One region of the Faecalimonas hominis genome, then DNA from elsewhere that is predicted to be linked to it. Evidence: predicted binding sites of a transcription regulator. Region 1 holds the regulator's gene; each other region holds the start of a gene.
What was found. The regulator Rex, encoded in region 1, represses fermentation and respiration genes when NADH is low (regulators of the CRP and FNR family bind a similar motif). The targets are predictions, from matches to a motif close to ATTGTTAANTANTTAACAAT.

Region 1 (7,734 bases):
AATTTGAGGACAGAACATCTGTCGTTCTTGTCATTGGTGTGAATGGGGTAGGAAAGACAACTACCATAGGAAAACTTGCAGGGAAACTTCGTGCAAACAATAAAAAGGTCGTATTGGCTGCTGCCGATACATTCCGTGCCGCAGCAGGCGAACAACTTGTAGAGTGGGCGAGAAGAGCAGATGCGGAATTGATTGGAGGACAGGACGGTGCAGACCCTGCAGCTATCGTATATGATGCGGTTGCCGCAGCGAAGGCGCGTCACGCTGACGTACTTCTCTGTGATACGGCAGGAAGGCTTCACAATAAGAAAAATCTTATGGAAGAATTAAAGAAAATCAACCGCGTCCTTGAACGCGAGTATCCTGAAGCGTACAGAGAAACATTAGTTGTTTTGGACGGTACAACAGGACAGAATGCCCTTGCACAGGCAAGAGAATTTAATGAAGTAGCGGATATTACCGGAATTGTATTGACTAAGATGGACGGAAGCGCTAAAGGCGGTATTGCAGTGGCCATTCAATCAGAATTAAAAATACCGGTAAAATATATCGGTGTAGGGGAATCTATAGACGACCTTCAGAAATTCGATTCCGACGAATTTGTTAATGCGCTGTTTTATACAGATGAATCATCTGACAGATAGAAAGGGGAAATAGACATGGAGTATAAAACGGTAACGAAAGGGGAATGTTACAGATTTCCGGAAGGAAAACAATGTCAGGTTATGGAATTGGCAACAGATTTTCAGACAGGGGAAGAAATGGTTGTCTATAAAGAAAATGACAAGGAAGAAAAAGTGTATGTAAGAACTCTTGTTTCTTTTATAAAGGAAATGGAAAAAGTTTCTGATGAAGATATGCGTCTGATTGAAGATTTTCTTGATATAGTTGAAAATGAGCAGAAATTATATTTTTTGCAGAAACATAAGAAGGATATTACAGAAAAGTTTATGAGTATCGCGGCACAGAGTATGGATTTTGCCGAGAAAGAAACTTCCATGGAGATGCGATATCAGGAGCTTTTACATTTTATCAGAATGAAAATGAAATATGAAGGCGGAAGACTTCACTAGAGATGAAATTCCTCTTTATCACGAAAGTGGTAAGGGGGATTTTTTATTCTCTTGACAGATTTTGTATAATTGTATACAATTATACAAAAATAGAGTTGTGGAGAGTGAAACAAATGGAAAAGGATAAAGGATATTCATTGAGTGAAAAAGTGTTTCACAAATTGCGTAATGATATTTTATCCGGTGTTTATCAGGAAAATGATGAATTAAGAGAAATGACAATTGGAAAAGAATTGGGTGTCAGCAGAACTCCTGTACGTGAGGCGTTCAAAAAACTAGAACTGGAAGGACTTGTTAAAACAATTCGGAATAAAGGAACTTATGTGACGGGAATCAGCAAGAAAGATATACATGATATTTTTATAATCCGCTCCCTTTTGGAAAATTTATGTACGGAATGGGTGATTGACAATATTACACAGGAAGATATGAATGAGTTGGAAGAAATTATTTTATTATCGGAATTTCATCTGAAAAAATCCGGTACGGATAAAATGGCTATATTAGACGGAAAATTTCATCGTATTTTATATGAAGCATGTGGCAGTAAAATATTGAAACACATTTTATCTGATTTATATCAATATGTGCAGTTTGCGAGAGTGTATTCGGTGAAGACGGAAGGGCGGTTAGAAAAATCAGTCGCAGAGCATAAGGCAATTTTGGAAGCAATTAAAAAGAAAGATAAACTGCTTGCAGGGGAGCTGATAACCGAGCATATGAAATGTGTATTAGAGAACTTAGAAAAGCACGGGTTTTAATAAAAAGGAGGACACTGAAATGGAAAAAATTAAAATGACTACCCCGCTCGTTGAGATGGACGGAGATGAAATGACACGTATTCTTTGGAAGATGATCAAAGACACTTTATTACTTCCGTACATTGATTTAAAAACAGAGTATTATGATTTAGGTTTGGAAAACCGTAATGCAACAAATGACCAAGTTACCATTGATTCTGCAAATGCGACAAAAAAATACGGTGTTGCCGTTAAATGCGCTACTATCACACCAAATGCAGCACGTATGACAGAGTATAATTTAAAAGAAATGTGGAAAAGCCCGAACGGAACTATTCGCGCTATGTTAGACGGAACGGTTTTTCGTGCACCGATTGTTGTAAAGGGAATTGAACCATGTGTAAAAAATTGGAAGAAACCAATCACACTGGCAAGACATGCTTATGGAGACGTGTATAAAAATACAGAGATGATTATTGACGCACCGGGCAAAGTAGAATTAGTTTATACAGCAGAGGACGGAACGGAAAAAAGAGAATTAATTCATCAGTTTAACGGAGCGGGAATCGCACAGGGAATACATAATACCGATGATTCTATTGAGAGTTTTGCGAGAAGTTGTTTTAATTATGCGTTAGAAACAAAACAGGATTTATGGTTTGCCACAAAAGATACTATTTCCAAAAAATACGACCACACATTTAAAGATATTTTTCAGGAAATTTATGAGAAAGAATATGATGCAAAATTTAAAGAATGCGGTATAGAATATTTTTATACATTGATTGATGATGCAGTAGCAAGAGTGATGAAAGCAGAAGGCGGATTTATATGGGCTTGTAAAAATTATGATGGTGATGTAATGAGTGATATGGTTTCTTCAGCATTCGGTTCACTGGCAATGATGACTTCTGTTTTAGTTTCCCCTGAAGGATACTATGAATATGAGGCGGCTCACGGTACAGTACAAAGACATTACTACAAACATTTAAAAGGGGAAGAAACATCGACAAATTCTGTGGCAACTATTTTTGCGTGGACGGGAGCATTGCGTAAACGTGGTGAATTGGATAATAATAAAGAATTAATGCAGTTTGCAGATAAGTTGGAAAAAGCAACCCTTGATACCATTGAGAGTGGTAAGATGACGAAAGATTTGGCGTTGATTACATCTATTCCAAATCCGACTGTGCTAAACAGTGAGGAATTCATTCAGGCGATTGCTGAGTTGTTATAAGAGAAAAAGGCAAACCCAATTTTAGAGGTTTGCCTTTTCCTATTCCGCCAGTTCTTCCCATTTCTCATACAGAAGTTCCAACTCCTGCATAATGTTTGCTTTCTCTTCGGAAAGTTCACGGCATTTAACGGAATTGGTATACACATCTTCCTGTGTCATCAGTTCATCAATTTCACCGTCACGTTCCTCCAGAGCAGAAATACGTTCTTCTGTTTTTCGTAAATCATTTTGTCTTTTACGTTCTTTTGCCTGCTGTTCTTTCTGTGCCTTCCAGTCCAGTTTTGTTTCCGATTCCGTCGGTGCGGAAGCAGAAAGAGTGTCTGTATTTACATTTGTGTAAGCAGCGGTTAATTCTTCTTTTTTCTCCAAATAGTAATCATAGTTTCCAATATAATTGACAAATGTATGATTCACTAAGTCGAGAATACGGGTTGCCGTCTGATTGATAAAGTAACGGTCGTGGGATACATATAAGATTGTTCCGCTGTAATCGTTCAATGCTTTTTCCAAAATTTCTTTTGATGTAATATCCAAATGGTTTGTAGGTTCGTCCAAAATCAAAAAGTTTGCTTCGGAAAGCATTAATTTTGCAAGAGATACACGTCCTCGTTCCCCACCACTTAAATCTTTAATCTGTTTATATACATCATCGCCTGTGAAAAGGAAAGCGGCGAGAGTATTTCGTATCTGTGTATTTGTCAAAGTCGGATAATCATCTGAAATTTCATCAAAAATTGTTTTTTCCATATGCAAAACGTGATGTTCCTGATCATAGTATCCGATATGTACGTTTGTTCCTAAAGTAAATACACCGCTGTCTGCCGGCTGTACCTCGTTTAAAATCTTTAAAAGAGTTGTCTTTCCCGTTCCGTTATCGCCGATAACGGCAACGTGTTCTCCGCGTTTAATTTCAAAACTAATATCCTGAAACAGTTTCAATGCTCCGAATGACTTGCTTAAATGCTCTACGGTCAACACATCGTTTCCGCTTACACAGGAAGGTTCGAGGGAAATGTGAAATTCTGACGTAACCTCCGTAGGTTTTTCCACCAAAGTCATCTTGTCCAACATTTTCTCACGGCTCTCCGCACGGCGAATGGACTTTTCCCGGTTAAAAGAACGAAGTTTTTCAATAACTGCTTCCTGATGTTTGATTTCCTGTTGCTGCTTCATATATTCTTTTAATTTTGCTTCGCGGACAAGTTTCTTCTTCTGGGCAAATGCAGTATAGTTGCCTAAAAACATCATAATATTGCCCTGTTCCACTTCAATAACTTTTGTCACGACGCGATTTAAGAAGTAACGGTCATGGGACACGATAAGTACGGCGCCCTGATAGTTGGAAAGATACGTTTCCAGCCATGCGATTGAATTTAAGTCCAAATGGTTCGTCGGCTCATCGAGAAGAAGAATATCCGGTTTTGTTAAAAGGAGTTTACCCAAAGAAACCCTCGTTTTCTGTCCGCCAGAAAGCGTATCCACAGATTTCCCAAAGTCTTCCTCCGAAAAACCAAGACCTTTTAAAACACCTGTTATTTCACTTTCATAAGCATATCCGTTGGCACGCTCAAAGGAAGCGGTAAGATGATGATATGTCTGTAAACGTTTCTCAAGTTCTTCCCCTGTGAGATGCTTTAATTCCAGTTCGATGGAGCGAATTTGATTTTCCAAAGTGATAATATCAGATTTTGCTGTTTTTACTTCTTCGTAAATAGTATTTCCGCTTTCCAATTTCTGATGTTGTGAAAGGTAACCGATTGTTTTACCTTTTGCAAGAATAATCTCACCGCTGTCAACAGGCAATTCGCCCATAATCATTTTCAAAATAGTTGATTTTCCCGCTCCGTTTAAGCCAATCAAGGCTGCTTTTTCATGTTCCTCTATATGAAAAGAACCATCTTTGACGATGATCTGTTCTCCAAATGCTTTATTAAGATTATGACATGCTAAAATCATAATAAACCTCCCAAAATAACTCATATCCTTTATATTATACTCAAATACTGCAAAATACAACTAAAAAATTGACTTTATCGGAACTATTCTATATAATATTGCGTAGAACAGATTGGAAGGTGAAGTGCAGTGGAAGAAAGAGAAATTTCTCAGGCAGTAATACGCAGATTGCCTAGATACTACAGATACTTAGGAGAACTACTTGAAGACAATGTAGGGCGTATTTCTTCAAATGAATTGAGCAGAAGAATGCAGGTAACCGCTTCCCAGATACGTCAGGATTTGAACAATTTTGGCGGATTCGGACAGCAGGGATATGGATATAATGTAAAATATTTATATACAGAAATCGGCAAGATTTTGGGATTGGATATAGATCATAATATGATTATAATCGGTGCAGGTAATCTTGGACAGGCACTGGCAAATTATACTTCATTTGAGAGAAGAGGGTTTATTTTTAAAGGTATTTTTGATGTGAATCCAAGACTTTCGGGTGTATCTATTCGCGGAGTCCCAATTCGCATGATGGACGAATTGAAAGATTTTATCAATGAACACAATATTGATATAGCCGTTCTCACAATCCCGAAGGCAAAAGCGGTTGAAGTTGCGAAATTTTTGGTAGATAACGGTGTGCGTGCAATTTGGAATTTTGCGCATACAGATTTAGATTTACCGAAGAATGTCATTGTGGAAAACGTACATTTGTCGGAAAGTCTTATGAGATTATCATATAATCTCAGCCGTTATAACAAAGAACATACAGAATAACAGCGAAACAACGTATAGTGGAAGTGTGGGAATCCGCCTTTTTCTATGCGTTGTTTTCTTCTGAGAAAAAATTCGGTCAGAATCAGGAGGGGTAAGATGAGATATGTATTAACAGGTGAAGAGATGCAATATGCAGATCGGTATACCATTGAACAGATGGGCGTACCTTCCTGCGTTTTGATGGAGAGAGCAGCGCTTAAAGTTGTGGAAATACTTGAACAAAATAATGTAGACTGTTCAAAGACATTGATCGTTTGCGGATCGGGAAACAATGGTGGCGATGGTCTTGCCATTGCACGTCTTCTTTATTTAAAGGGCATACATGTGAATGTTTGTTATATGGGAAATAAAGAAACCGCAAGTGAGGAGAATAAAAGACAATACACTATAGCAGAAAATTACGGCATATCTATTGGAAACACATTGGAGAAAAAAGAATATAGTGTTATTATAGATGCCCTTTTGGGAATCGGATTGAAAAGAGATGTCTCAGGAAAATATAAGGAGGTAATCGAGCAGTTAAACGAGATGAACGGAACGAAAGTCGCAGTGGATATTCCAACCGGAATATGCGATACGACCGGAGAAATAAAAGGCTGTGCTTTCCGTGCAGATTTTACAGTGTGTTTTGCTTTTGAAAAAATAGGAATGTTGTTTGAAAAAGGGCGGCAATATGCAGGAAAAATTTACGTCGCGGACATCGGCATTTCATCGGAAGCACTTCCTGCGGGACAAAAACTTTATACTTACGACAGAGAAGATAAAGACGTTTCCCTGCCAAAGAGAAACCCTAATGGTAATAAAGGAACATTTGGCAAAGTACTCATTATAGCGGGCAGCAAAGGAATGGCAGGTGCAGCCTATTTGAACGCAAAGGCGGCTTACTCGGCAGGTGCAGGACTTGTACAGATTTATACGCATGAGGATAACCGTGTAATTTTGCAGCAGGCACTTCCTGAAGCCATTATTTCCACTTACGAAACATTTAATGAAAATCAGTTGAAACAATTGTTTGACCGGAGTGATGTCCTTTTAATCGGCTCGGGGCTCGGGAAAAGTGACCTGTCTGAAAAAATATTTACATATGCGATACAGTATGCGAAAATTCCATCTGTGATTGACGGGGACGGACTTACTCTTTTGGCGGAAGATTTATCTCTTTTGGAACATAAAAAGCAGGTTATACTTACGCCACACTTAAAAGAGATGTCAAGACTGCTTCAGTGTAGTGTGGAAGAGGTGCAGAAAAATAAAATCACCGTATTAAAGAATTTTGTGAGAGAATATCCGATTGTCTGTGCAATGAAAGATGCAAGGACATTTGTGGCGGCTGACGGAGAAGATATTTATATAAATACAACCGGGAACCATGCAATGGCAAAAGCGGGAGCGGGAGATGTGCTTGCCGGAATAATTGTAGGATTTCTGGCACAGAAAATGAAATGCAAAGATGCATGTGAAATTGGCGTTTATGTACATGGATTATGTGGCGATTACGCTCAGAAAGAAAAAGGAAGCTACAGTGTACTGGCAAATGATTTGCTTGATGCAATCAGCCATGTAATGAGAAAACTTGAGAAGGAGCAGACAAGATGAAAACTTACAGCAGAGTATATGCCAAAATTGATCTAGATGCAGTGACATATAATATGGAACAAATGAAACAGAGAATAGACGGAGACACAAAAATCATGGCGGTTATCAAAAGTGACGGCTATGGACACGGCGCAATTCAGGTTGCGGAAGTTCTTGAAAAATATGATTATATTTGGGGGTTTGCGGTGGCAACACTAGATGAGGCTGTTGTTCTCCGCACAGAAGGAATTCAAAAACCGATACTTGTGCTTGGGTGCATTTTCCCTGATCAGTATTTAGAAATGCTGGATAACGATATCCGCATGAATGTATATACGGAAGAAATGGCAAAAGAAATTTCATATATGGCAAGAAGAGA
Region 2 (7,734 bases), on a different contig from region 1:
TTTCCCGCTGTATTTTAGGGGAAGATGAAATCAGTGATGACGCCAGCAGCACTCTGAAACATATCAGAAGAAGTATACAGTTATTAAACGAGCGTGTTCACTCTACGTTAACTTCTCTTGTCAGCGGTTCACTGAAATCCTATTTGCAGGATTCACTCATTACCATGCGCGGCGACAGATACTGTATTCCCGTAAAAGCAGAATACAGAAGTCAGGTCCCGGGCATGATTCACGACCAGTCTTCAACAGGCTCCACTTTATTTATCGAGCCTATGGCGATTGTAAAATTAAACAATGACTTAAAAGAACTTTATGGAAAAGAGCAGGAAGAAATTCAAGTTATTCTCTCCCGATTAAGCGAAGAGGCAGGAGGATATATACAGGAATTGCGTACAAATTTTGCTATCCTTACCGAATTGGACTTCATTTTTGCCAAAGGTATGCTCGCACTTTCCATGAACGCCAGCAAACCTATTTTTAACACGAAAGGATACATTCATATCCGTGAGGGACGTCACCCGCTTTTAGATAAGAAAAAAGTTGTTCCAATCACATTGACTTTGGGCGGAGATTTTGATTTGCTTATCGTCACCGGACCGAACACCGGAGGTAAAACCGTTTCATTGAAAACAGTCGGTCTGTTTACTTTGATGGGGCAGGCCGGTCTTCATATACCCGCCCTTGACCGCTCTGAACTTGCGGTATTCCATGAAGTCTATGCGGATATCGGAGATGAACAGAGCATTGAACAGAGCCTGAGTACATTTTCGTCCCATATGACAAATATTGTTTCTTTCTTGAAAGACGTGGACGAACATTCCCTCGTTCTTTTCGATGAATTAGGTGCGGGAACCGATCCGACGGAAGGGGCTGCATTGGCAACTGCCATTCTCTCTCATTTACATCAGAGGGGCATTCGCACAATGGCTACAACTCACTATAGTGAACTGAAAATATTTGCTCTTTCCACCGAGGGTGTAGAGAATGCCTGCTGTGAGTTCGATGTGGAAACCCTTCGTCCGACTTACCGCCTGCTGCTCGGTATTCCGGGAAAAAGTAACGCCTTTGCCATTTCCGGAAAACTCGGTCTTCCCGATTATATTATCGACGAGGCAAAACGCCAACTTTCCGAACACGATGAATCTTTTGAGGACTTACTTTCCGACCTCGAGGAAAGCAGAAAGACAATCGAGAAAGAGAGAGCGGAAATTGCTTCCTACAAGCAGGAAATCCAGCAGTTAAAATCTCGTGTTGAGCAAAAACAGGTTCGTTTGGACGAGCAGAAAGAACGTATTTTGCGCGAAGCAAACGAGAAAGCCAACGCAATTCTCCGTGACGCCAAAGAAGTTGCCGACGAGACAATGAAAAACTTCCGCAAATTTGGAAAAGAGAATATTTCGGTTGCAGAAATGGAAAGAGAGCGCGAACGTCTCCGCCAAAAGATTTCCAAAACACAGGAAAAATCTTCCATTCAGCCGAAGAAACCGAAAAAGCAACATAAACCCGGAGATTTTAAACTGGGCGAATCCGTAAAAGTATTGAGTATGAACTTAACCGGAACAGTCAGTTCCCTTCCCGACGCCAAAGGAAACCTCTTCGTACAGATGGGTATTCTCCGCTCTCAGGTAAATATTTCTGACTTGGAAATCATTGAAGAGCCAATGACCATCACCGCAAAACAGATGAGAAGAACTTCAAGCGGAAAAATGAAAATGAGTAAATCCCTTTCCGTCAGTCCTGAAATCAACCTGCTTGGGAAAACTGTCGATGAGGCAATCGCGGAACTGGATAAATATTTAGATGACGCCTATCTTGCACATTTAACCTCGGTGCGAATCGTACACGGTAAAGGAACGGGAGCGCTGCGTCAGGGAATTCACAATTATTTAAAACGGCTTAAATATGTTAAATCATACCGCCTCGGTGCTTTCGGTGAGGGCGATGCCGGTGTAACTATCGTTGAGTTCAAATAAAAGAAAAGGAGACACTTATGGTAACAAAACAAAAAATCCTAATTGTAGATGATGATGAAAACATTGCAGAACTGATTTCTCTCTATCTGACAAAAGAATGCTTTGACACAATGATGGTACATGATGGTGAGGAGGCGCTGACTACATTTGATTCCTATCAGCCTAATTTAATTCTTCTCGACCTGATGCTGCCGGGTATCGACGGTTATCAGGTCTGCCGGGAGATACGTGCGAAATCCAACACACCGATTATTATGCTCTCCGCAAAAGGAGAAATTTTTGATAAGGTACTCGGTCTGGAACTCGGTGCGGACGACTATATGATTAAACCGTTCGATGCAAAGGAACTTGTGGCGAGGGTGAAGGCTGTTCTTCGCCGTTACCAGCCTGCCAAGCAGGAGATTCCTGTGGCAGACAAAGGAAAATGTGTAGTTTACCCGGGGATTGAAATCAATCTGACAAACTATTCCGTCACTGTCGACGACCTTCCTGTGGAAATGCCGCCAAAGGAACTGGAACTGCTCTATTTTCTAGCCGCATCGCCAAATCAGGTTTTCACAAGGGAACAGTTATTAGATCAGATTTGGGGGTATGACTACATGGGAGACACCCGAACAGTGGACGTACACATTAAGAGACTTCGCGCAAAAATCAAAGATCACCCTACATGGAGTCTTGGAACAGTGTGGGGCATCGGATACAAATTTGAGGTAAAGTAATATGCGAAGCACCCTCTATTTAAAGTTTATTTTGATTTATATCGCTTTTGGTTTTCTCAGTATTTTTACTGTTGCCACTTTAGGTTCAACTCTCCTTGCAACAAATCTGGAGACAAAGATTGGAGGAGAGTTATATAAAGAAGCCAATTTAATGGGAAAAGAATATCTTCCCGGTTTCTTCACCAATACACTTTCACTAAATGATACGCAGGTGCAGTTGAACGGGTTGACTGCTTATCTGCACGCAGATGTATGGATTACGGACAGAAACGGAAAGCTTCTACTGTCCTCCCACAGTAATCCTTCCACCTCCAGTCCCGCTCAGATTACCGATTTTAATCCGGCTGAGGCAGGAAATGAGCAGTATCTTATCGGAAATTATCATAATTATTTTTCGGAAGAAATGATTACGGTAATCGCCCCGGTAACACAAGGGTTTTATACGAAAGGATATATTTTAATTCACAAATCTTATTCTGATTTGACGGAAACGAAAGATTCGATTTTGAATGTTGTATATATCACTTTGCTCGTAATCTATATTTTGTCGTTCTCTATTTTATTGGGACTGCACTTTTTTATTTACCGTCCCCTTAGAAAAATTACCGAGGCGGCAAAACAATATGCGTCCGGAAATTTGGACCATGAAATACACATCAATACCGATGATGAGGTCGGCTACCTGTCGGCATCTTTAAACTATATGTCCAACCAGTTAAAAGATATGAACAGTTATCAGAAGAAATTTATCGCAAATGTTTCCCACGATTTCCGTTCACCTCTCACCTCCATCAAAGGCTATGTCAATGCCATTGCGGACGGAACCATTCCGGTAGAAATGTATGACAAATATTTAAACATTATCTTATTTGAAACGGAAAGACTTACGGATTTAACACAGGATTTGCTTACTTTAAATGAATTTGACACAAAAGAACTGCTGCTGGACAAAAGTTCTTTTGACATTCACGAGATTATACGTACCACCGCTATCTCTTTTGAGGGAAGATGCACGGCAAAAAAAATTTCCATTGAACTTTTATTTGCCTCCAAAACGATTTTTGTCTATGCGGATAAGCGGAAAATCCAACAGGTTTTATACAATCTCCTTGATAACGCAGTTAAGTTCAGCAATGCGGATTCCAGTATCTATGTGGAAACAACCGAACATGGAGGCAAAGTTTTTGTTTCCGTAAAGGACGCCGGTATCGGCATTCCTAAGAAAAGCATTAATCAAATCTGGGAACGTTTTTATAAGACAGATTTGTCACGAGGTAAAGACAAAAAGGGAACGGGGCTTGGACTTGCCATCGTGAAAGAAATTATCAACGCACACGGAGAAAGTATTAATGTTATCAGCACCGAAGGGGTTGGAACAGAATTTATTTTCTCGCTTTCCAAAAAGTAAAGAGGGAGAAATGTAATTTTCTCCCTCTCTTTTAATATAACATTCTCTTAATTGTTTTCTTATTCATATTATCTTTTGTAACCCAAATAAATCCTGAATCAATAAATGCCTGATTTCCCATTCCAAGTGACGCTCTCGCCGCTGAAATCACTGTAGCATACCCCATCGCATATGGATTCTGCACAATCAGACCGTTCACTTTTCCATCTTTGAGCGCTTGTAACTGGCTTTCTCCACCGTCCACTGAAATAATTTTTAAATCTCTGTCTTCCCCTTCCAACGCTGTCAGCAATTCCTCGTTTGCACTAATATTTGTTGAGAAACAACCTTTTATATTAGGGTTTTTCTTCAACACATACTGAATCGCTTCCGTCTGTGTTATCTCCTCAGGGAGAACATCTTTCTCTCCCTCCTTCTTGTTCTTATTTCTCTCGGAAGCAATCGTCTTCGCTGTTTCTTCCAAGTCATCTAAATGGTACACAAGAGGGACTTTAATATTAGGGTGATTTTCCTGTATCTCTTTTAAAAATCCTTCTTCACGAAGTTTTGCACTTGTGGATTCTTTATCGTGTACAAACAATGCCACTTCACCTGTATCGTCCAAAACAGATGCCAACTTTGTAGCGCCTGTTTTACCGATTTCGCTGTTGTTCGCTGAACACATTGCCTGAATATTTTTGTAATCGCTTCCCGAGTCAAATGCAACAATCGGAATACCATTCTCCGCAGCCAAATCAAACTGCACTTCACAGGCCGTTGAGTCAATAATCGCTATTCCGACAGCAACCGGATTTCTGGCCAGTTCCTCATCTAAAATATTAATCTGATCCTCAATATTCTCACCTTTGGAAGCCCCGCTATAATTTACTTTAATCTTGTCTTCCCCTTTATATCCTAAAGCGGCATTCAAATCTTCCGCCGCTCTCTCTGCTCCCGCTTTTACTTCCTCCCAAAATTCACCGTTATTGCTCTTTCCTATTATAGATATGTAAGAACCTGGTTCAAGTTTGATTCCCGACACATCGCTGTATGCAATTGGATTTAATACATCAAGATTGCTCTGCTTTTCATTTACTTTTCTTCCTTCTTCTTTTTGTATCACGTTCTCTTTCTGTGTGTCTGTTGAGGCACATGAAGAAAATAATACCGCAGTGCAGACTAAGCTTAAAAGCACCTGTAACTTTCTTTTCATCTCTTTATACACTCCTAATTATTTTACATTCTTTTTTTAATAATGTTACTATACACTAATTTTGTGAAAAAAGAATAAATATTTTCTTAATTTTACGATTTGGCAAAGGAAAATTGTACTCACTTGTATACTGTATTCAATTTAGTACAATCTAACCGTTGTTATACTATTGACTGGTGTTTCTTTTTTCCTTATAATCTAAGCGTAGTGAATATTTTAACAAACTAAAGAATTGTGTATAAATACACTCTTCTGGTGACATTATAAAGTAAACATATTTAGGAGGATTTTTAAAATGGAAAAAAACTGGAATGCGAGTTGGGACGGATTTAAACCTGGTCGCTGGAATCGTACATCTGTAAATGTCCGTAACTTTATTCAGGAGAACTACACTCCATATGAAGGAGACGACTCTTTCTTAGCAGGACCAACAGAAGCTACTACAAAACTTTGGGCTCAGGTAATGGATCTCTCTAAACAGGAACGCGAAGCAGGCGGAGTATTAGACATGGATACAAAAATCGTATCTACAATTACTTCTCACGGACCTGGATATTTAAACAAAGACTTAGAGCAGATCGTTGGTTTCCAGACAGACAAACCTTTCAAACGTTCCCTTCAGCCATTTGGTGGTATCCGTATGGCACAGAATGCTTGTCATGAAAACGGATACGAAGTAGACCCTGAAATCGTAAAAATCTTTACAGAATACAGAAAAACACATAATCAGGGTGTATTTGATGCTTACACACCTGAAATGAGACTTGCAAGAAAATCCGCTATCATCACAGGACTTCCTGATGCTTACGGACGTGGTCGTATCATCGGTGACTACCGTCGTGTTGCATTATACGGAACAGACTGGTTAATCGAAGATAAGAAACAGCAGCTTGCTACTTCTTTAGTAAGAATGACAGGAGATAACATTCGTCTTCGCGAAGAATTATCTGAACAGATCCGTGCACTTAGCGACTTAGCTAAATTAGGTGAAATCTACGGATACGATATTACAAAACCTGCTTCAAACGCAAAAGAAGCAATTCAGTGGTTATACTTCGGATACCTTGCAGCAGTTAAAGAACAGAACGGTGCTGCCATGAGTCTTGGACGTACTTCTACATTTATCGATATCTATATCAAACGTGATTTAGACAGAGGATTAATCACAGAAGAACAGGCTCAGGAATACATTGACCACTTTATTATGAAATTACGTCTTGTTAAATTTGCACGTACACCTGAATACAACGCATTATTCTCAGGTGACCCAACATGGGTAACAGAATCAATCGGTGGTGTTGGTGTTGACGGACGTCCACTTGTTACAAAAACATCATTCCGTTACTTACACACATTAGACAACTTAGGAACTGCTCCGGAACCAAACTTAACAGTTCTTTGGTCAACACGTTTACCACACGCATTCAAAGAATACTGTGCTAAGATGTCAATCAAGTCATCTTCTATCCAGTATGAAAATGATGATTTAATGCGTCAGACTCACGGAGATGACTACGCAATCGCTTGCTGTGTATCTTCAATGAGAGTTGGTAAAGAAATGCAGTTCTTCGGAGCACGTGCAAACCTTGCAAAATGTTTATTATACGCTATCAACGGTGGTATTGATGAAAAACTTAAAATTCAGGTTGGACCAAAATACCGCGCAGTAGAAGGCGATGTTCTTGATTACGATGATGTAATGCAGAAATTCGACGACATGATGGAATGGTTAGCAGGACTTTATGTAAATACATTAAATATCATTCATTATATGCATGATAAATATTCTTACGAAAAACTTCAGATGGCTCTTCATGACAGAGATGTAAAACGTTACTTTGCTACAGGTATCGCAGGACTTTCTGTAGTTGCCGACTCATTAAGCGCTATTAAATACGCTAAAGTAACACCTGTAAGAGATGAAGACGGATTAGTTGTAGATTACAAAGTAGAAGGAGATTTCCCTAAATACGGAAACAACGATGACCGTGTTGACGAAATCGCAGTTGACATCGTTCGTTCATTTATGGACAAAGTAAGAAAACACCACACATATCGTCACGGTGTTCCAACAACTTCTATCTTAACAATTACTTCTAACGTAGTATATGGTAAGAAAACAGGTAACACACCTGACGGAAGAAAAATGGGAGAACCATTAGCACCGGGAGCAAACCCAATGCACGGACGTGACTCTCACGGAGCATTAGCATCTCTTGCATCAGTTGCTAAGATCCCATTCAGACATGCTCAGGACGGTATTTCAAATACATTCTCAATCATTCCTGGAGCATTAGGAAAAGAAGACCAGATTTTTGCAGGAGATCTTGACTTAGACAGAATCGAAGAATGCGGAAATCAGGCTTGTAACATTCCAAACATTATGGAAAGCATTGACAACGAATAGTAGATAAAACAATATAGGAGGTAATTACTATGGCA
Region 3 (7,734 bases), on a different contig from region 1:
TCCTGTTTCTACACAGCCGCTTGTTCCACCGCGTCTTGCATCTTCAATTGTTTTTCCGGCATTTAATAATTCCTGAATAATCGCTTCCGTGTTATAGAAAGCAGGCTGTCCCCAACCTTTTCTTGATATTTCACAAGCACGTTTTAAGAATTTTGTCGGTGTTTTCTTACTAATCTGTACGTTTGAACTTGGCTGTAACAGTTTCATTTCGTCCATACAGTCTAAGATTAAATAACTTACTTCGTTGACACCATTTTCGCCTTCCGGTGTGATACCGCCGGTATTTAAGTTTGCAAAGTCTGTGTATGTTCCACTTTCTTTTAATGTAACCCCTACTTTTGGAGGCGCCGGCTGGTTATTGAATTTTACCCATAAACATTCTAATAATTCCAACGCTTTTTCATCATCTAAAATACCTTCTTCTGTATCTTTCTGATAGAACGGATTCAAGTGCTGGTCAAATCTTCCCGGGCTGTATGCGTCCCATGGATTTAACTCTGTTGTAACTCCAAGATGAACAAACCAGTACATCTGAATTGCCTGCCAGAATGTCTGTGGAGCATGTGCCGGTACAACATCACAGTTTGCCGCAATCTGAAGTAACTCTGCTTTACGAGTCTCATCTGTCTCTTTATCTGCAAGTTCTCTTGCATATTTTGCGTATCTTTCACCTAAAATCATAATGGCATCACAGCAGATTTCCATCGCATTTAACTGTGCCTTTTTGTCTAACGCCTCTTTATCGTTTAAGAAATCCAAGTTATTTCTCGCTTCGATAATGTCGTTTTTATAATCTAAAAATCCTTTTTTATAAATCTTTTCTGATCCTACTGTATGTCCCGGTCCACGCTGTTCCATAAACTCGGTGAAAATACCTGCTGCATAGGCATCTTTCCACTCCTGACTCATATTCGCTAAGATTTTATGACGAACAGAACGTTTTTCCCAAAATGGAATGATTTTTTCTTCCTGTAATTTTAAATCTTCTTCTGAAACACGGAAATAAATCAAATCACGCGCATTCATAATTTTCATATCTTCTACTGTATGACAGCACAATTCAGGGAAAGATGGTGCAGCCTGTGGTCCGTCACCTTTTTCTCCCACGATTAATTCTCCGTCGTTGATGCATAATGTTTTATTAGCCATAAAATGTTTAAAAGCCAACGCACGAAGTTCCGGAACGGAAACACTTCCTTCATACATCATGTACGCATCTGTTTCCAAGTCCGCCCTTTCCATATAAATGTGTGGTTCTGTCTCCAAACTCTGTTTTCTTAATCTGCGGATTCTTTCGTTCATTCCTCTTTCCATCTCTTAACCTCCTATTTTGGTGTTTGTAAAACCATTTTTCTGAAACATTTCTTTTAACTCTTCCATTCTCTCTTTAGAAGGAACAGTAAATTCTTTTCCTTTATATGTAACATCTAATCTTTGATATTTGCTGCTTGCAATGTCATGGTATGGCAACAGGTTTACCTGTGCTACCGAAATATTTTCTTTTAAATAAGAAATAATTGCCTGTATTTCTTCGTCACTGTCATTCACTCCCCCGATGACCGGAATGCGAATATAAATTCTCGCTCCATTGTCACTTAAATATTTCAGGTTGGTGAAAATCAATTCGTTGCTCTGCCCCATGTATTTCTTATGCTTTTCATTATCCATCAATTTAATATCATATAAAAACGTATCCACATACGGCAAAACAATTTGGAAATTTTCTTCAGGCGCAAATCCACATGTATCAATCGTAATGTTATAACCTTTTCTCTTTAACTTTTTCAGAAGTTCCTCTATATATTCCATATCCTGTGCCATAACTTCCCCACCGGAAAGCGTAACACCCCCAAACGACTCTTCATAAAACATATAGTCTTTATCCACTTCTTTTACTAACTCCGCAATTGTATATTGTTTCCCAACAACTTCTCTCGCATTATTTACACAATAGTCCAAACACGTACTGCATACTTTACATTTCGTTCTGTCCGTACACTGCTTACAATTGTCTATATGAATAGCTTTCTCCGGACAAACCTGCTCACAAGCACGGCACCCTGTACACTTTTCTGTGTTAATCATAACTTCCGGCGCAAAATTCTGGCTCTCCGGATTATGACACCACCAGCAATTCAAATAACAACCTTTAAAAAAAATAGTTGTCCGTATGCCGTCCCCGTCATGCACAGAAAACTTTTGGATATTAATTACATTTGGTGTTCTCATATTTCCTCCATTTTCATTTAAATGAAATTTTTATCCGCTTTTTTCATTATATCACATTGTTATTCTTTTGTCATGATATTTTTTATTGTTTTCATAAAAATTTCTAAAAAGAGAATACGCTTTCATTTATTCATTAATCTTTATACAACTCGTTTTATCTGCGTTCTTTTCACCTGTCAAATGCTTGACATTACAACCAACTGGTAATAATATAAACAATATCTTTTAAAGATAGTAAGAGAAAAAGAGGTAAAATCATGGATACAAATGCAATTATCGGACTTAGAATCAAAAATCTTCGTACCGAAAAAAAATATACTTTAAAATATTTAAGCGAAAACACCGGACTATCCATTGGATTTCTCTCCCAATTGGAACGAGGAATGACAAGTATAGCCATCGATTCTTTGGATAAAATTTCTAAGGTTTTAGATGTAGAACTATCCAGTTTTTTCACTACGAATATAAAACCAAATGATGTACATATAATGAGGCGCTATGAACAGAAATCTACTGTTGTAAATCCTGAAATTATTGAGCACGCTCTCACAAATCATGTAGAAGAATTTGATCTTCTTCCAAGACTTGTAGAACTTATGCCCGCATTACAGGATGAAAGTGATTTAGAACTTTATTCCCACGGCGGTGAAGAATTTATTTATATATTGGAAGGTATCTTGACTTTGCAGATTGAGGAAGATATTTATCATTTATATCCCGGAGATTCAGCCCATGTACATTCAAATATTTCTCACAACTGGAAAAATGATACAAATACTGTTGTAAAATTTTTAACTGTACATACTCCGAATCCTCTGCGCCACAAATAAAATATATACAGATTTGATTTTTCGTGATACAATAGATTTAGTTAAAAATTTGTAGTTTAGAATCGGAGGCGTTTACAATGGGATTTTTAGTTTGCATTATTGCAGTCAGCATTATCGCTGCCATTGTTGCAGCAGTTGTTTCCGCATCAGCCGGTGCTTTAATCGGTGCTCAGGAAATAGACGATGAGGAATAAGCATCGAAAGTAAAGAGGGGTATCGCTCAATCATCAAATGTAATGATTGAGTGATCCCCCTTCTCTATATACAAAGAATTTTCAGATAGAATCTTTTAGTTTTAGAATTGATAAGTTTGATACTATAAGAACCTCTATATTATATATATATTCTCTTGTGTTTCATTTTATCGCTATAGTTTAATCTGTAATTCCCATCGATATTTCTACTTCTTCTCTTGTTTCCACAATTGCTTCTATTGCATATTCTAAAGCTTTTGCCATCGTTTCAATCGACATAGTTGCTGTACCCAAAGGCTTTCCAACACCTTGCTGTGTAGAATATGGTACATGAATAAATCCGCCACGAACATTTGGATATTTTTTATTGAGTGTATAAAGTAAATCATACATTACATTATTACATACATATGTCCCCGCCGTATAAGAAACACTTGCTGGAATTCCATGTTCATTAATATTTTTTACCATTGCTTTTACAGGTACTGTCGCAAAATATGCTGTTTCTCCATCCTTTTGCGATTTTTCATCAATAGGCTGATTTCCCGCATTATCAGGAATCGGAGCCTCACACAAATTAATCGCAATTCTTTCTACCTGTATATCCGCTCTTCTTCCTGCTTGTCCGATACAAAGTACCACATCTGGATGATGTTCTTCTATAGCTTTCTCCACTTTTTTCCCTGCTTCACCAAATACAGTCGGTATCTCCACCTTTATAATTTCCGCATTTTTAACTGTATCATGAATTAATTTTACTGATTCATAAGCTGGATTAACCGTTTCTCCACCAAATGGATCAAATCCTGTAACTAAAACTTTCATTCTTTGCCTCCTTAATATACTTCTGGTTCAGGGGTAATAATTTTTCCCTCCATCATAATCTGCCGATTATCGGCATAAATATTCGGCTCCCTACAAACCAAATCATAGTGCCCGCTTGCTTCATGCACTCCGCCTAAAGCAAGATTTCTCCCAAATCCGATATGAAACGTTCCATATGCCGACTCATCTTCAATATAACATTTTCCTCGACATTTGGATTGAGAATTTAATCCAATTCCAAGTTCACTTGCAACCCAAACCCTTTCATCATCATAACTTTTCAAGTATTCTTGGAGTTGACATCCTGTAATCGTGTCTTCTATCTTTGTAATTTTCCCTTGTGAAATATCTATTTTTGTTGGATAATCTGCTTTCCCAATATATCCAAGCGAGCCATCTAAGACCATGACCCCTTCACTTTTAGTTTCTTCTATTGGAACATATACTTCAATACTAGCCGACGAATACCCTTTCCCATCTTTTAATACTCCATTAAAAAATCCGGCTTTTCTATTTCTTTTATATACTTTCAAATCCGTTCCATTCTTAGAAGTGATATGAATAACACTCGCTGAATTTAAGTACTTCATAATGACCATCGCAAGCATTTTACTTTTCTTTGTATCCATGGTCATAAAATCATAACTCAGCATCGCTTTTCCATCATTTGTACAAAGCGGAAGGGAAAGAAATTTTTTTCCTTTTTTAATTGCCTTTTTCGCAGCTTTGGTTGTAACTAAGGAATAGTTCGTCGCACCTATAATGACATGATAATTTCCTAAGTTGCAATTCATATTGCGAAAAACTCTCTGGAACTTCCTCTCCTTCTGTTGTAGAAACAACCGGAAATTCAGCTGATACAGATTGAAAACCTTTTAAAAGAGCAAATTCAATCAAGCGATTTCTCTCTGTTTTTCCCATCTTTTTTGGGAGTTGAATTTTTTTCTGTTTCTCCACATAAACACTCCTTTCTCTCATTCATTTTCTTGAATCGTACCTTATTCCGTACTACATTCTACTTATTTTGTTATAATTTTAGCAATCTATTTATAAACTGTCAAGACTTGTATCCCTTACGGTTTTCGTGATATAATAATGAAATATAACGAGTAATAAAGGATATTTATTTTATGAGAAAAAAAGCAATAAACACTACTATAAAAGAACAATTAATAAGCGCTACCTGGGAATTATTTTTGGAAAAAGGATATGATGCAACAACTGTTAATGAAATTATAGAACGTTCTCAAACATCTAGAGGTTCTTTTTATCATCACTTCAGAGGAAAAGAAGATCTTATATTTAGTCTTGCCTATTTCTTCGATAATGATTATGACGAATGGTTGAAATCTCTTCCTTCTAATTTAAGTGCGGTCGACAAATTAATTACATTCGATGAATTTATTTTGAGCAACCTGGAGCATTCCCCATATATTTCTTTTTTTCAAACACTATATGGACTTCAAGTCATGACACAAGGCACTAGATACATCCTAAACCCCAAACGTCGGTATTACCAAATTCTTAATCAACTTGTAAAAGAAGGCCTTGATTCAGGAGAAATTATTTCATCAGAATCTTATACAGAAATCAGCGAAAAAATTGCTTCTTTAGAGCGTGGTCTTACTTACGATTGGTGTTTACAGGAACATCGATATTCTCTACTTCACTATGCACATGGCATCGTTTGTACCTATTTAGAATCATTACGTAAACACTAATCAACTTTTTATTCCACATCTATAAAAATTTCACACTGACAAACAAAAACAGGAGATGCTGTGTACTATCATCACAGTATCTCCTATTTTCTATTTACCAGATTTTATTTTGTTTTCCTTTTTTTACCAAGAACAATTACTCCTGTAGCTGCTGCTATTAACATAAATGCAAATGGTATCGCTACATTTGCAGTGTCACTTGTTTTCACCGGCTTATTATCAGGTTTTTGAACCGGTTTATTATCCGGCTTTTGAGTCGGATGAGTATCCGGTTTAGTGGTTGGCTTATTATCAGGTGTTGGAGTTATTGGTGTTTGAACTTTCTCATAAATTGCATATGCTGTCATATTTGCATTTACAACTGTTTTTTCTGTCACTACTTCACCTTTTCCGTCTTCCTTAGTATTCCAGCCTTTGAATGTATAACCTTCTTTTTCCGGTGCCGTTGGAAGTTCATTTCCAATCGCTTCACCTTTCACTATAGAAACTTCTTTTACTAATTTCCCTTCCGCTGTAAATATTACCGTTTTTTCTTCCGGCTGTGGTTCTGGTGTTTCATTCTTTTCGTAAATTGCATATACTGTCATATCTGCATTTACAACTGTTTTTTCTGTTACTACTTCACCTTTTCCATCTCCCTTAGTATTCCAGCCTTTGAATGTATAGCCTTCTTTTTCTGGTGCTGTCGGAAGTTCATTTCCGATTGTTTCACCTTTCACTATAGAAACTTCTTTTACTAATTTTCCTTCCGCTGTAAATGTTACCATTTTTTCTTCTGGCTGTGGTTCCGGTGTTTCATTCTTTTCATAAATTGCATATATTGTCATATCTGCATTTACAACTGTTTTTTCTGTTACTACTTCACCTTTTCCATCTTCCTTAGTATTCCAGCCTTTGAATGTATAGCCTTCTTTTTCTGGTGCTGTCGGAAGTTCATTTCCGATTGTTTCACCTTTCACTATAGAAACTTCTTTTACTGTTTTTCCTTCTGCTGTAAATGTTACAGTAGCCGAATCTACCGCACCTTCTGTTTTAGTTATGAAGTATGTTTTGCCTTCCTCTGTTGCAAATGTAATTCTTCCAGTTTTGCCATCTACCTCTTTTGCAGGAACTTTCTTTCCTTCACTATCCTGTACAAATACCTTTTCCCAGCCATTTACCTGTACTGTACAAGTTCCGCCGTTATTAGATGTAATCGTTGCGCCTGTCAATTCACCATTGTCCCAACTTTCGCTTACAACAAAGTTTCCTCTTGCAACTAATCCACTGACAGAACCGGATTGCCACTGATTCTCAGGCATTGCCGGAAGTAAATTGATATATCCCGCATTTGACTGTAATAGCATTTCAGCCACACCGCTTGTATATCCGAAATTTCCATCAATTTGGAATGGTGGGTGTGCGTCCCAAAGGTTTGAATATATACCGTTTTTGATAAATGAATCTATAATCTTATATGCGTGGTTTCCATCACCTGTTCTTGCCCATGTGTTTAATCGCTGTGCAATTCCCCACCCTGTAGCATTATCACCACGATCATTTAAGGATACTTTTGCTGCATTCATAGTCTTTTCATCATCAACTGTCACTAAATCGCCGGGATATACCCCTAATAAATGAGACATATGACGATGTCCTTGCTGATACTGAGGAATATTTCCTTTTGCATTATGTCCGAGCGTTGTCTCATCATACCACTCTTTAATCTGTCCGCTCTGTCCAATTTCAATTGGTTTTAATCCATCGCGGTATTCTTTCCATTGTGCAATCTGTTTCTCAGGAACAGTTCCCGGTTTATTTGCATTTATGGCATCTGCCGCCTCGATGCAATCGTTAAATAACTGCCATACAAGTACATTTTCATATACATTTCCTGCTGTATATGGCCCATGTTCCGGAGAATATGCCGGAATTGTTACATAACGTTCTTTACCG
Region 4 (7,734 bases), on a different contig from region 1:
TCGATATTGCAGAGGTAGCCGTGACGCCTTGCACAGTTTTTACTTCTTCAAACGCCTGCTCCCTCTCTTTCAGACCGCTGAACATCACATGGACTTTATCCACGCGCACTTCTTTATCTTCCAACAATTCTTCCATATTCTCCACCGGTTTTCGGCATGACCGGGCATAGCGTGCCATACTCTCTGACTCCGCATAATTTTCTATGTTCTCTAAATCTGACCGGTTTGTATACCCCTGTCCGTCAATAAATATTTCTTTATAAGTATCGTATGCCGAAAAGAGTTGAAGCAGTTCCTTCGTCTTCTCAGTTGACATTGTACATTTGCTGATGATTCTATTCTCTTTTATATCCACAATTCTCGCCCCATTTGACGTCAGTGCATAACGGATACCGTCAATGTCAAGCACTTCTTTTGGTATTCCCGTAAGCGGCCTTCCTGTCGCGACAACGATGACAATTCCTCTCTCAATCGCACGGCAAAGAACCTCTCTGCTGTGATCAGTCAGTTCTTTGTTATTATTCAGCAATGTACCGTCACAGTCAAGACCAATCATCTTAATCTGTTTCCCCATAAACTGTCAATTCCTTTCTCTTTCGTACAAATCGAAATATCTGAAGACTGATTTTATCCTTATTTCTCTCGTACGCCTGTCTTGCATACTCTTTCATGTAAGAAAGTTTTTCTTTCTCTTTCATAGGCAGAAATACAACCGTATCTTTCGCAGGTGCAATAATCAGCAGATCATCTTTCAGTTTCTCGGCACACATCGTCCATATCTGTCGAAAACAGAGAGCGCTCGCCTCATGGAACCCGTCTGCCACAATACCAAATCCGCCATATAATGTTTGCGAAATAACAAATTTCACATCTCTCACCAGATTTGCACAGGCAATATGGTAAAGTTCTTCTATATTGCAATCATCAGGCAGCATTTTATCCCTTATTATCTCATATGTGTCATTCCCCCTGTTGATTACCAAAACAATATGCAAATCTCCCACAAATGTAATAAGAGGTGTATCCTTTGCTGAAATCTCTTTCCCATTTATCACCTGACAGTCGATAAGTTCACCTTTTACCCACGGATAAATTTTATCTTTTATCTTATCCAAACGATAATGTTCTTCTTCATACTTTCTCATGTATTTTCCTCTTTGTCTATTTCAATTTTCTCTTATCATATCAAAATTTGCAAAAAATATCAAATTATAGTAGAATAAAAATGATACTTATCACAATAAGGTGCATATGGAGACTTTGGTTTCATTGAGAAAGGAATACATAATGAATATAATACAAAAACGTAGGAAAAAAGTTTTTGCCCTATTGACTGCTGCCACTCTTTGTTTTTCAAGTCCTTTTACCTATGTACTACATGCTGAGAATACTACACAGAAACAGCAAGATTTGGAAAATAATTTGAATGAGTTAAATAAAGATAAGGACGCGACAGGAAAAAATCTGTCTGCTGCCACCTCATCTTTATCAAAAACCATGAAAGAAATTTCAACAACCCAGCAGGAACTGGCTTTGGCAAAAGTACGCGAAAATGGACAGTATGAACTGATGAAAAAGAGGATTAAATACATCTATGAGTCCGGCTCAGCAAGTCTGTTATCCATGCTTTTTGAGTCTGAATCCATGGCAGACTTATTAAACAAAGCGGAATTCATCTCCACAGTCAGCGAATATGACCGCACTATGCTGGAGAAATTGCAGACTCTGCATTCAAGCATTGCCAAAAAGGAAAAAGAGTTGCGTCAGCAACAGAAAAATTTTGAGAAACAGAAAAAAGATCTGGAAGAAAAATACGAACAACTTTCATCGAAAATAACAGATACTTCCAATGAACTGAACGACTATAAAAAACAGTTGGCCGAAGCAGAGGCTCTCGCCAAGGCAACCCAAAGCCTTCTTGACAAAAAACCTGCTGAAGAGCCTAGTAAACCGGACAGCAAGCCGGAGGAAAAACCCGATAACAAACCCGCTCCCCCTTCTGCCGCGGAAGATTTGGCATTATTTGCAGGTATTTTAGAATGCGAGGCGGGCTCGAGCGATTACAACGCTTTGCTTGCCGTTGCAACCGTTATTATGAACCGTGTGGAAAGTCCAAAGTATCCCAACACACTATCAGGGGTCATCTATCAAAGCGGACAATTTTCACCTACCTGGACGGGAAAATTGAATAAAGTTTTAGAACGCGGACCAAAAAAACTATGTTATCAGGTCGCACAGGACGCCCTTGCCGGTGCAAGATTGGATTCCGTCCGAAACTGTTATTCTTTCCGTGCAGCAACTAGCGGACATGACGGTATTATTGTTGGGGGAAATGTATTTTTTTAATTAGATTCACAAAAATGAGAGGACGCCTTATCAGGCACAATCCTCTCATTTTTTGCTTCTATTGATAATCGAATACGTCAATCCATTTCATCAGAAATTCTTTTTCCATCTCATTATTCTTCGTCAATTGTGCCGCTGCTACGATTGGGAGCCACTGCTGTACATATTGTTTTGCCGTATCACTCTTCTTACAGAATAATTTCAAATATAAATCCGCTGTTTCCTGATCTTTCAAGGCAAATAACAGATATGTCATCGCTGCGTCAGCACTTGCATTTCCCTGTGTCGCATGCGCCCAGTCAACAACCGTCATCTTTCCGTTCTTTCCGACAATTACGTTACTTGGGTTAAAATCACCATGACACACTTTATCGTGTTTCGGCATGCTTTCCAATCTTGTTAAAAGTTCATATCTTGCTGTCGCATCTAATTCTTTTAAACTGTTAATCTGACGTGCAAGTTTGTCTTTCAATTTGTTCAATAATGGTGCTTTTTTACTGTGAACCTGTAACTGCAAATCCACAAAATCTTCCATATATTTTTCAAGATTCTTGGAATCCACCTGCATCATCTCAGCGAGTGTCTTTCCTTCTTTGTATTCGATGACAACCGCCCATTTTCCGTCCACTTCACTTACACTTTTTACTTTAGGAATATCAAGACCTGTCTCTTCCACTCTGGCAGTATTCAGCGCTTCATTAAATACGTCTGATTTCAAATGAGTCTTCTCGAATACTTTCACAATACCTTCATCACATTTGTACACTTCTTTATATGCACGTTTTACGATTAAATTACTTTTATCCAGTTTCATAAGTCATACCTCCTATAGTTTTCCTCGTTCTTTATTTGATAATTATATTATACACCTCTCTCTCTTAAATGCAATAGTTTTTTAAATAATTTTTAACAATCTTTTTTATAATATTTTTATTGTCTTTTATTTAACAATCCGTTTCATTCTTTTTGAACCGGTTGCATATTTTTCACTTTTATGCAAAAGTCATAACGCTTCGTGTATGATAAATGAATATGGAAGATATACCACTACCGTACAAAAGTACATTTTAAACAATATCCTCTGTATCAGCCAGATTTTTACAATATTGAAATATAATTCAGGAAATTGTGTCCGATTATACCTGAATAATCTGATTAAACAGGCCTCTTTCCTTTGGGATTTCGCCCTTTCAGTATCATTTGAAAATGTTTTTACTTATAATCCCATCGGAAAGGGCAAGGAATCCCATAAATACGTTGATTTTTTTGAAAAAAGTCAAAAAGGGACGGGGTAAACCGCAATTGGGGACGTAGTGATTTGTGATTTCACTACGTCCCCAATTGGGCGTTTCAAACAATTCTGATTATTTTCCGTAATATACTCTTAAGTACATTTCTTTGATTTCTTTCATCAATGGATATCTTGGGTTAGCACCTGTACACTGATCGTCAAATGCCTGTTCTACCATTTCATCTAATGTATCTAAGAAGTATTTTTCATCTACTCCGTATTCTTTGATTGTTTTCTTAATTCCAACTTTTTCTTTTAATTCATCAATCTTAACTAAGAATTTTTCAAATGTTTCTTTGTCGTCTTTTCCTACAACACCACAGAATCTAGCACATTCAGCATATCTTTCTAATGCGTGTGGATACTGGTACTGTGAGAATGTTCCCATTTTTGTAGGTACATCTGTTGCATTGAATTTCATTACTTCATTAATTAATAATGCGTTTGCAACACCGTGTGGTAAGTGGTGGAATGCACCTAATTTATGTGCCATTGAGTGGCATACTCCAAGGAAAGCATTAGCGAATGCCATACCTGCCATACAAGAAGCATCTGCCATTTTTTCTCTTGCTTTAGGATCATTTGCACCGTTTTCGTATGCTGATGGTAAATATTCAAAGATGTTTTTCATTGCTTTTAAAGCAAGTCCATCTGTGTAGTCTGTTGCCATGATAGATGCGTATGCTTCTAATGCGTGTGTTAAAGCATCGATACCGGAAGCACTTGTAAGTCCTTTTGGCTGGCTCATCATGTTGTCTGCATCAATAATAGCCATTTTAGGAAGTAATTCATAATCTGCTAATGGATATTTTACTCCTGTTTTTTCATCTGTGATAACTGCGAATGGTGTTACCTCAGAACCTGTTCCTGAAGATGTAGGGATTGCTACAAAGTATGCTTTTTCACCCATTTTAGGGAATGTGTATACTCTCTTACGGATATCCATAAAGCGCATAGCCATATCCATGAAGTCTGCTTCCGGGTGTTCATACATTACCCACATAATCTTACCTGCGTCCATTGCTGAACCACCACCAAGAGCGATGATAACGTCTGGGCCAAATGCTCTCATTGCCTCTGCTCCTGCTTTTGCACAAGCAAGTGTTGGGTCCGGTGCTACTTCGTAGAAGCATGTGTGCTGGATTCCCATTTCATCTAATTTTTCTTCGATACCTTTTACATATCCGTTGTGGTATAAGAAACTGTCAGTTACGATAAATGCTTTCTTTTTACCCATTACTGTTCCAAGTTCATCAAGTGCAACAGGCATACAACCTTTTTTGAAGTAAACCTTTTCAGGTGCTCTAAACCAAAGCATATTTTCTCTCCTCTCGGCAACTGTTTTAATGTTAATTAAATGTCTTACACCAACGTTTTCAGATACAGAGTTTCCACCCCATGAACCACAACCTAATGTAAGAGACGGTGCCAACTTGAAGTTGTAAAGATCACCGATTCCACCGTGAGAAGAAGGTGTATTTACTAAAATACGGCAAGTTTTCATTGCTGCTGCATGTTTTGCTAATTTTTCTGTCTGTGCAGGGTGAATGTAAATAGAAGATGTATGTCCATATCCACCGTCTGCTACTAACTGTTCTGCTTTTGCAATCGCTTCATCAAATGTTTTTGCTTTGTACATTGCAAGTACAGGAGATAATTTTTCATGTGCAAATTCTTCTGAAATATCTACTGATTCAACTTCACCAATTAAAATCTTAGTTTCTTCAGGAACTTTCACTCCTGCAAGTGCAGCGATTGTATGTGCTGACTGTCCAACGATTTTTGCATTTAATGCTCCGTTGATGATAATTGTTTTACGAACTTTTTCAATTTCGTCTTTCTTTAAGAAGTAGCAGCCGCGAAGTGCAAATTCTTCTTTTACTTCTTTATATACGCCTTCCAAAACAGTTACTGACTGTTCTGAAGCACAAATCATACCATTATCAAATGTTTTTGAATGAATGATTGAGTTTACTGCCATCTTTACATCTGCCGTATCATCAATGATAACCGGTGTGTTACCTGCACCTACACCAAGCGCCGGTTTTCCTGAAGAGTATGCTGCTTTAACCATACCAGGACCACCTGTAGCAAGGATTGTGTCTGCACCTTTCATTACTTCATTTGTCAATTCAAGTGATGGTACGTCAATCCAACCGATGATTCCTTCCGGTGCACCTGCTTTAACTGCTGCATCTAAAACAACTTTTGCTGCTGCGATTGTAGATGCTTTTGCACGTGGGTGTGGGCTGATGATAATTGCATTTCTTGTTTTTAATGCAATCAATGTTTTGAAAATCGCTGTTGATGTTGGGTTAGTTGTTGGAATAACCGCTGCGATTAAACCGATTGGTTCTGCAACTTTTTTAATTCCGTATGCTTTATCTTCTTCAATTACTCCGCAAGTTTTTGTATCTTTATATGCGTTGTAAATATATTCTGCTGCGTAATGATTTTTAATTACTTTGTCTTCAACGATACCCATTCCTGTTTCTTCTACTGCCATTTTTGCTAATGGGATACGCTGTTTATTTGCTGCTAAAGCAGCTTCAAAAAAGATTTTATCTACTTGTTCCTGTGTAAATGTAGCAAATACTTTCTGTGCTTCTCTCATCGCTTCCATCTTTGCTGTAAGCGCTTCTACACTATCAATAATTTCCGGTACGATTTCTTTTTTCTTCGTCATTTCATTATCCTCCATGAATGAGTTCTTTTGCTTTACGTTTGTTAGTATATTCCATCGTTAAATATTTGTCAATTCATTTTTGATATTTTTTTAACGAAGAATATTCTTTCTCTGTTAAGCACAATTTTTTCACTTTTTTGTTTTATTCTATACATTTTGCACAATTCATAACACTCAACCACAATTCCTCTTCCCTATAAATCAAAATCTATGATAAACTATAAACTAAGAATATATCATAAGAAATGGAGAATGCAGAATGAAGTTAATTATTTATGGAACAAAAACATGTAAAGACTGTGTAGATGCCTTGGAAGTATTGGAACAGAAAAATGTTCGCTACTTATTTCTGGAGTTTTCCGACAGCATTGGGAATTTAAAACGTTTTTTGAAAATCCGTGACACAAATCCTATGTTTAACCCTGTGAAGGAAAAAGGCGGCATAGGTGTTCCTCTTTTCGTATTTGAGGACGGAACAATGACTTTTGAGTTGGACGATGTGCTTGCCAGAATAGATGCGGCTTCAGAGTAAAACAAAGGAGGGCGATTTGCCCTCCTTCTTCTAATTATTTAAAATTTCCTCTATTCCTTTTTCAAGCAATTCGTCCCGTCCTTCTTTAATCCCCTGTATTGTCGGAAAAATTTCTATATCCGGTTTCAGACCAACTCTCTGTGTCTGCTCTCCTTCCGCTGTATATACACCCAGTCCACTCATGTTTATTCTAAGGTCTCCCGGAAGTTTTACTTCTACTAAATCTCCATTTGCACCTCTGGACTCACTTCCAATCACAACTGCATTTGGTGACTGACGCAAAGACATAATAGTAGTTTCACTTTGACTTACACTCCTCTCGTCCATCAGTAAAATGACTTTTCCACTATACTGTGGATACTCTTTGTCTTTCATCATTCCCTTACCTACTGACATTGGAATCGCATAATACCTTCCCGGAACTGCCGGATTTGGAAAAACAAACTGTAAAACCTCTTCCATCTCCGGATTGATGTATTCCGCCATCGAATAGGCTATCACCGAAGAAGGATAATATCTTAAATCCACAATAATACCTTCTATATCCGCAAATTTTTCCATCAGTTTTTCTAAATCTCCCTCTTTCAAAGCGGAGGGATCGATATAGCCTATTTTTTCTTCCTCAATAAATCCATTTTTCTGTGGATTTTCATACATATATGGTTCTTCAGATGTGTTTACCTTCAACTTCTTTTCTTCACCGTCACGCAAAACGATAACTTCCGAAGTTTTCCCCTCTGTCTGCATAAGTTGATACTTTATTTTTGCAACAAATTTATCTTCCTCGGGAATTGCTTTATATTTTTTCAATTCTTTTATTCTTTTTTCTAGCTCTATTTCGTCAATGGAAAGAAGTATATCACCCACTTTTAAATTTTT

Region 2: pflB (formate C-acetyltransferase) is a predicted target of Rex. The motif match lies at 5,497-5,516, and genes of this name have one in related genera.
Region 3: ACYQ35_RS00690 (trans-4-hydroxy-L-proline dehydratase activase) is a predicted target of Rex. The motif match lies at 2,285-2,304, and genes of this name have one in related genera.
Region 4: adhE (bifunctional acetaldehyde-CoA/alcohol dehydrogenase) is a predicted target of Rex. The motif match lies at 6,377-6,396, and genes of this name have one in related genera.

What each region holds. Positions count from the first base shown of each region.
Region 1 is NZ_BAAHSH010000024.1:17,717-25,450, forward strand. Features, by position in the region: gene ftsY (signal recognition particle-docking protein FtsY) at 1-644, shown strand, start outside; gene ACYQ35_RS03630 (DUF1653 domain-containing protein) at 660-1,073, shown strand; gene ACYQ35_RS03635 (GntR family transcriptional regulator) at 1,187-1,834, shown strand; gene ACYQ35_RS03640 (NADP-dependent isocitrate dehydrogenase) at 1,854-3,050, shown strand; gene ACYQ35_RS03645 (ABC-F family ATP-binding cassette domain-containing protein) at 3,090-5,006, opposite strand; gene ACYQ35_RS03650 (redox-sensing transcriptional repressor Rex) at 5,136-5,780, shown strand; gene ACYQ35_RS03655 (NAD(P)H-hydrate dehydratase) at 5,877-7,376, shown strand; gene alr (alanine racemase) at 7,373-7,734, shown strand, end outside.
Region 2 is NZ_BAAHSH010000007.1:56,617-64,350, reverse strand. Features, by position in the region: gene ACYQ35_RS01170 (endonuclease MutS2) at 1-1,973, shown strand, start outside; gene ACYQ35_RS01165 (response regulator transcription factor) at 1,991-2,692, shown strand; gene ACYQ35_RS01160 (sensor histidine kinase) at 2,694-4,100, shown strand; gene ACYQ35_RS01155 (substrate-binding domain-containing protein) at 4,132-5,292, opposite strand; gene pflB (formate C-acetyltransferase) at 5,588-7,699, shown strand; gene grcA3 (autonomous glycyl radical cofactor GrcA3) at 7,729-7,734, shown strand, end outside.
Region 3 is NZ_BAAHSH010000004.1:17,713-25,446, reverse strand. Features, by position in the region: gene hypD (trans-4-hydroxy-L-proline dehydratase) at 1-1,314, opposite strand, end outside; gene ACYQ35_RS00690 (trans-4-hydroxy-L-proline dehydratase activase) at 1,318-2,229, opposite strand; gene ACYQ35_RS00685 (helix-turn-helix domain-containing protein) at 2,487-3,059, shown strand; gene pcp (pyroglutamyl-peptidase I) at 3,434-4,078, opposite strand; gene ACYQ35_RS00675 (M29 family metallopeptidase) at 4,090-4,872, opposite strand; gene ACYQ35_RS00670 (TetR/AcrR family transcriptional regulator) at 5,209-5,799, shown strand; gene ACYQ35_RS00665 (glycosyl hydrolase family 95 catalytic domain-containing protein) at 5,904-7,734, opposite strand, start outside.
Region 4 is NZ_BAAHSH010000044.1:55,376-63,109, reverse strand. Features, by position in the region: gene ACYQ35_RS08335 (Cof-type HAD-IIB family hydrolase) at 1-574, opposite strand, end outside; gene ACYQ35_RS08330 (hypothetical protein) at 558-1,145, opposite strand; gene ACYQ35_RS08325 (cell wall hydrolase) at 1,288-2,346, shown strand; gene ACYQ35_RS08320 (aminoglycoside phosphotransferase family protein) at 2,405-3,160, opposite strand; gene adhE (bifunctional acetaldehyde-CoA/alcohol dehydrogenase) at 3,711-6,323, opposite strand; gene ACYQ35_RS08310 (hypothetical protein) at 6,583-6,855, shown strand; gene ACYQ35_RS08305 (S41 family peptidase) at 6,886-7,734, opposite strand, start outside.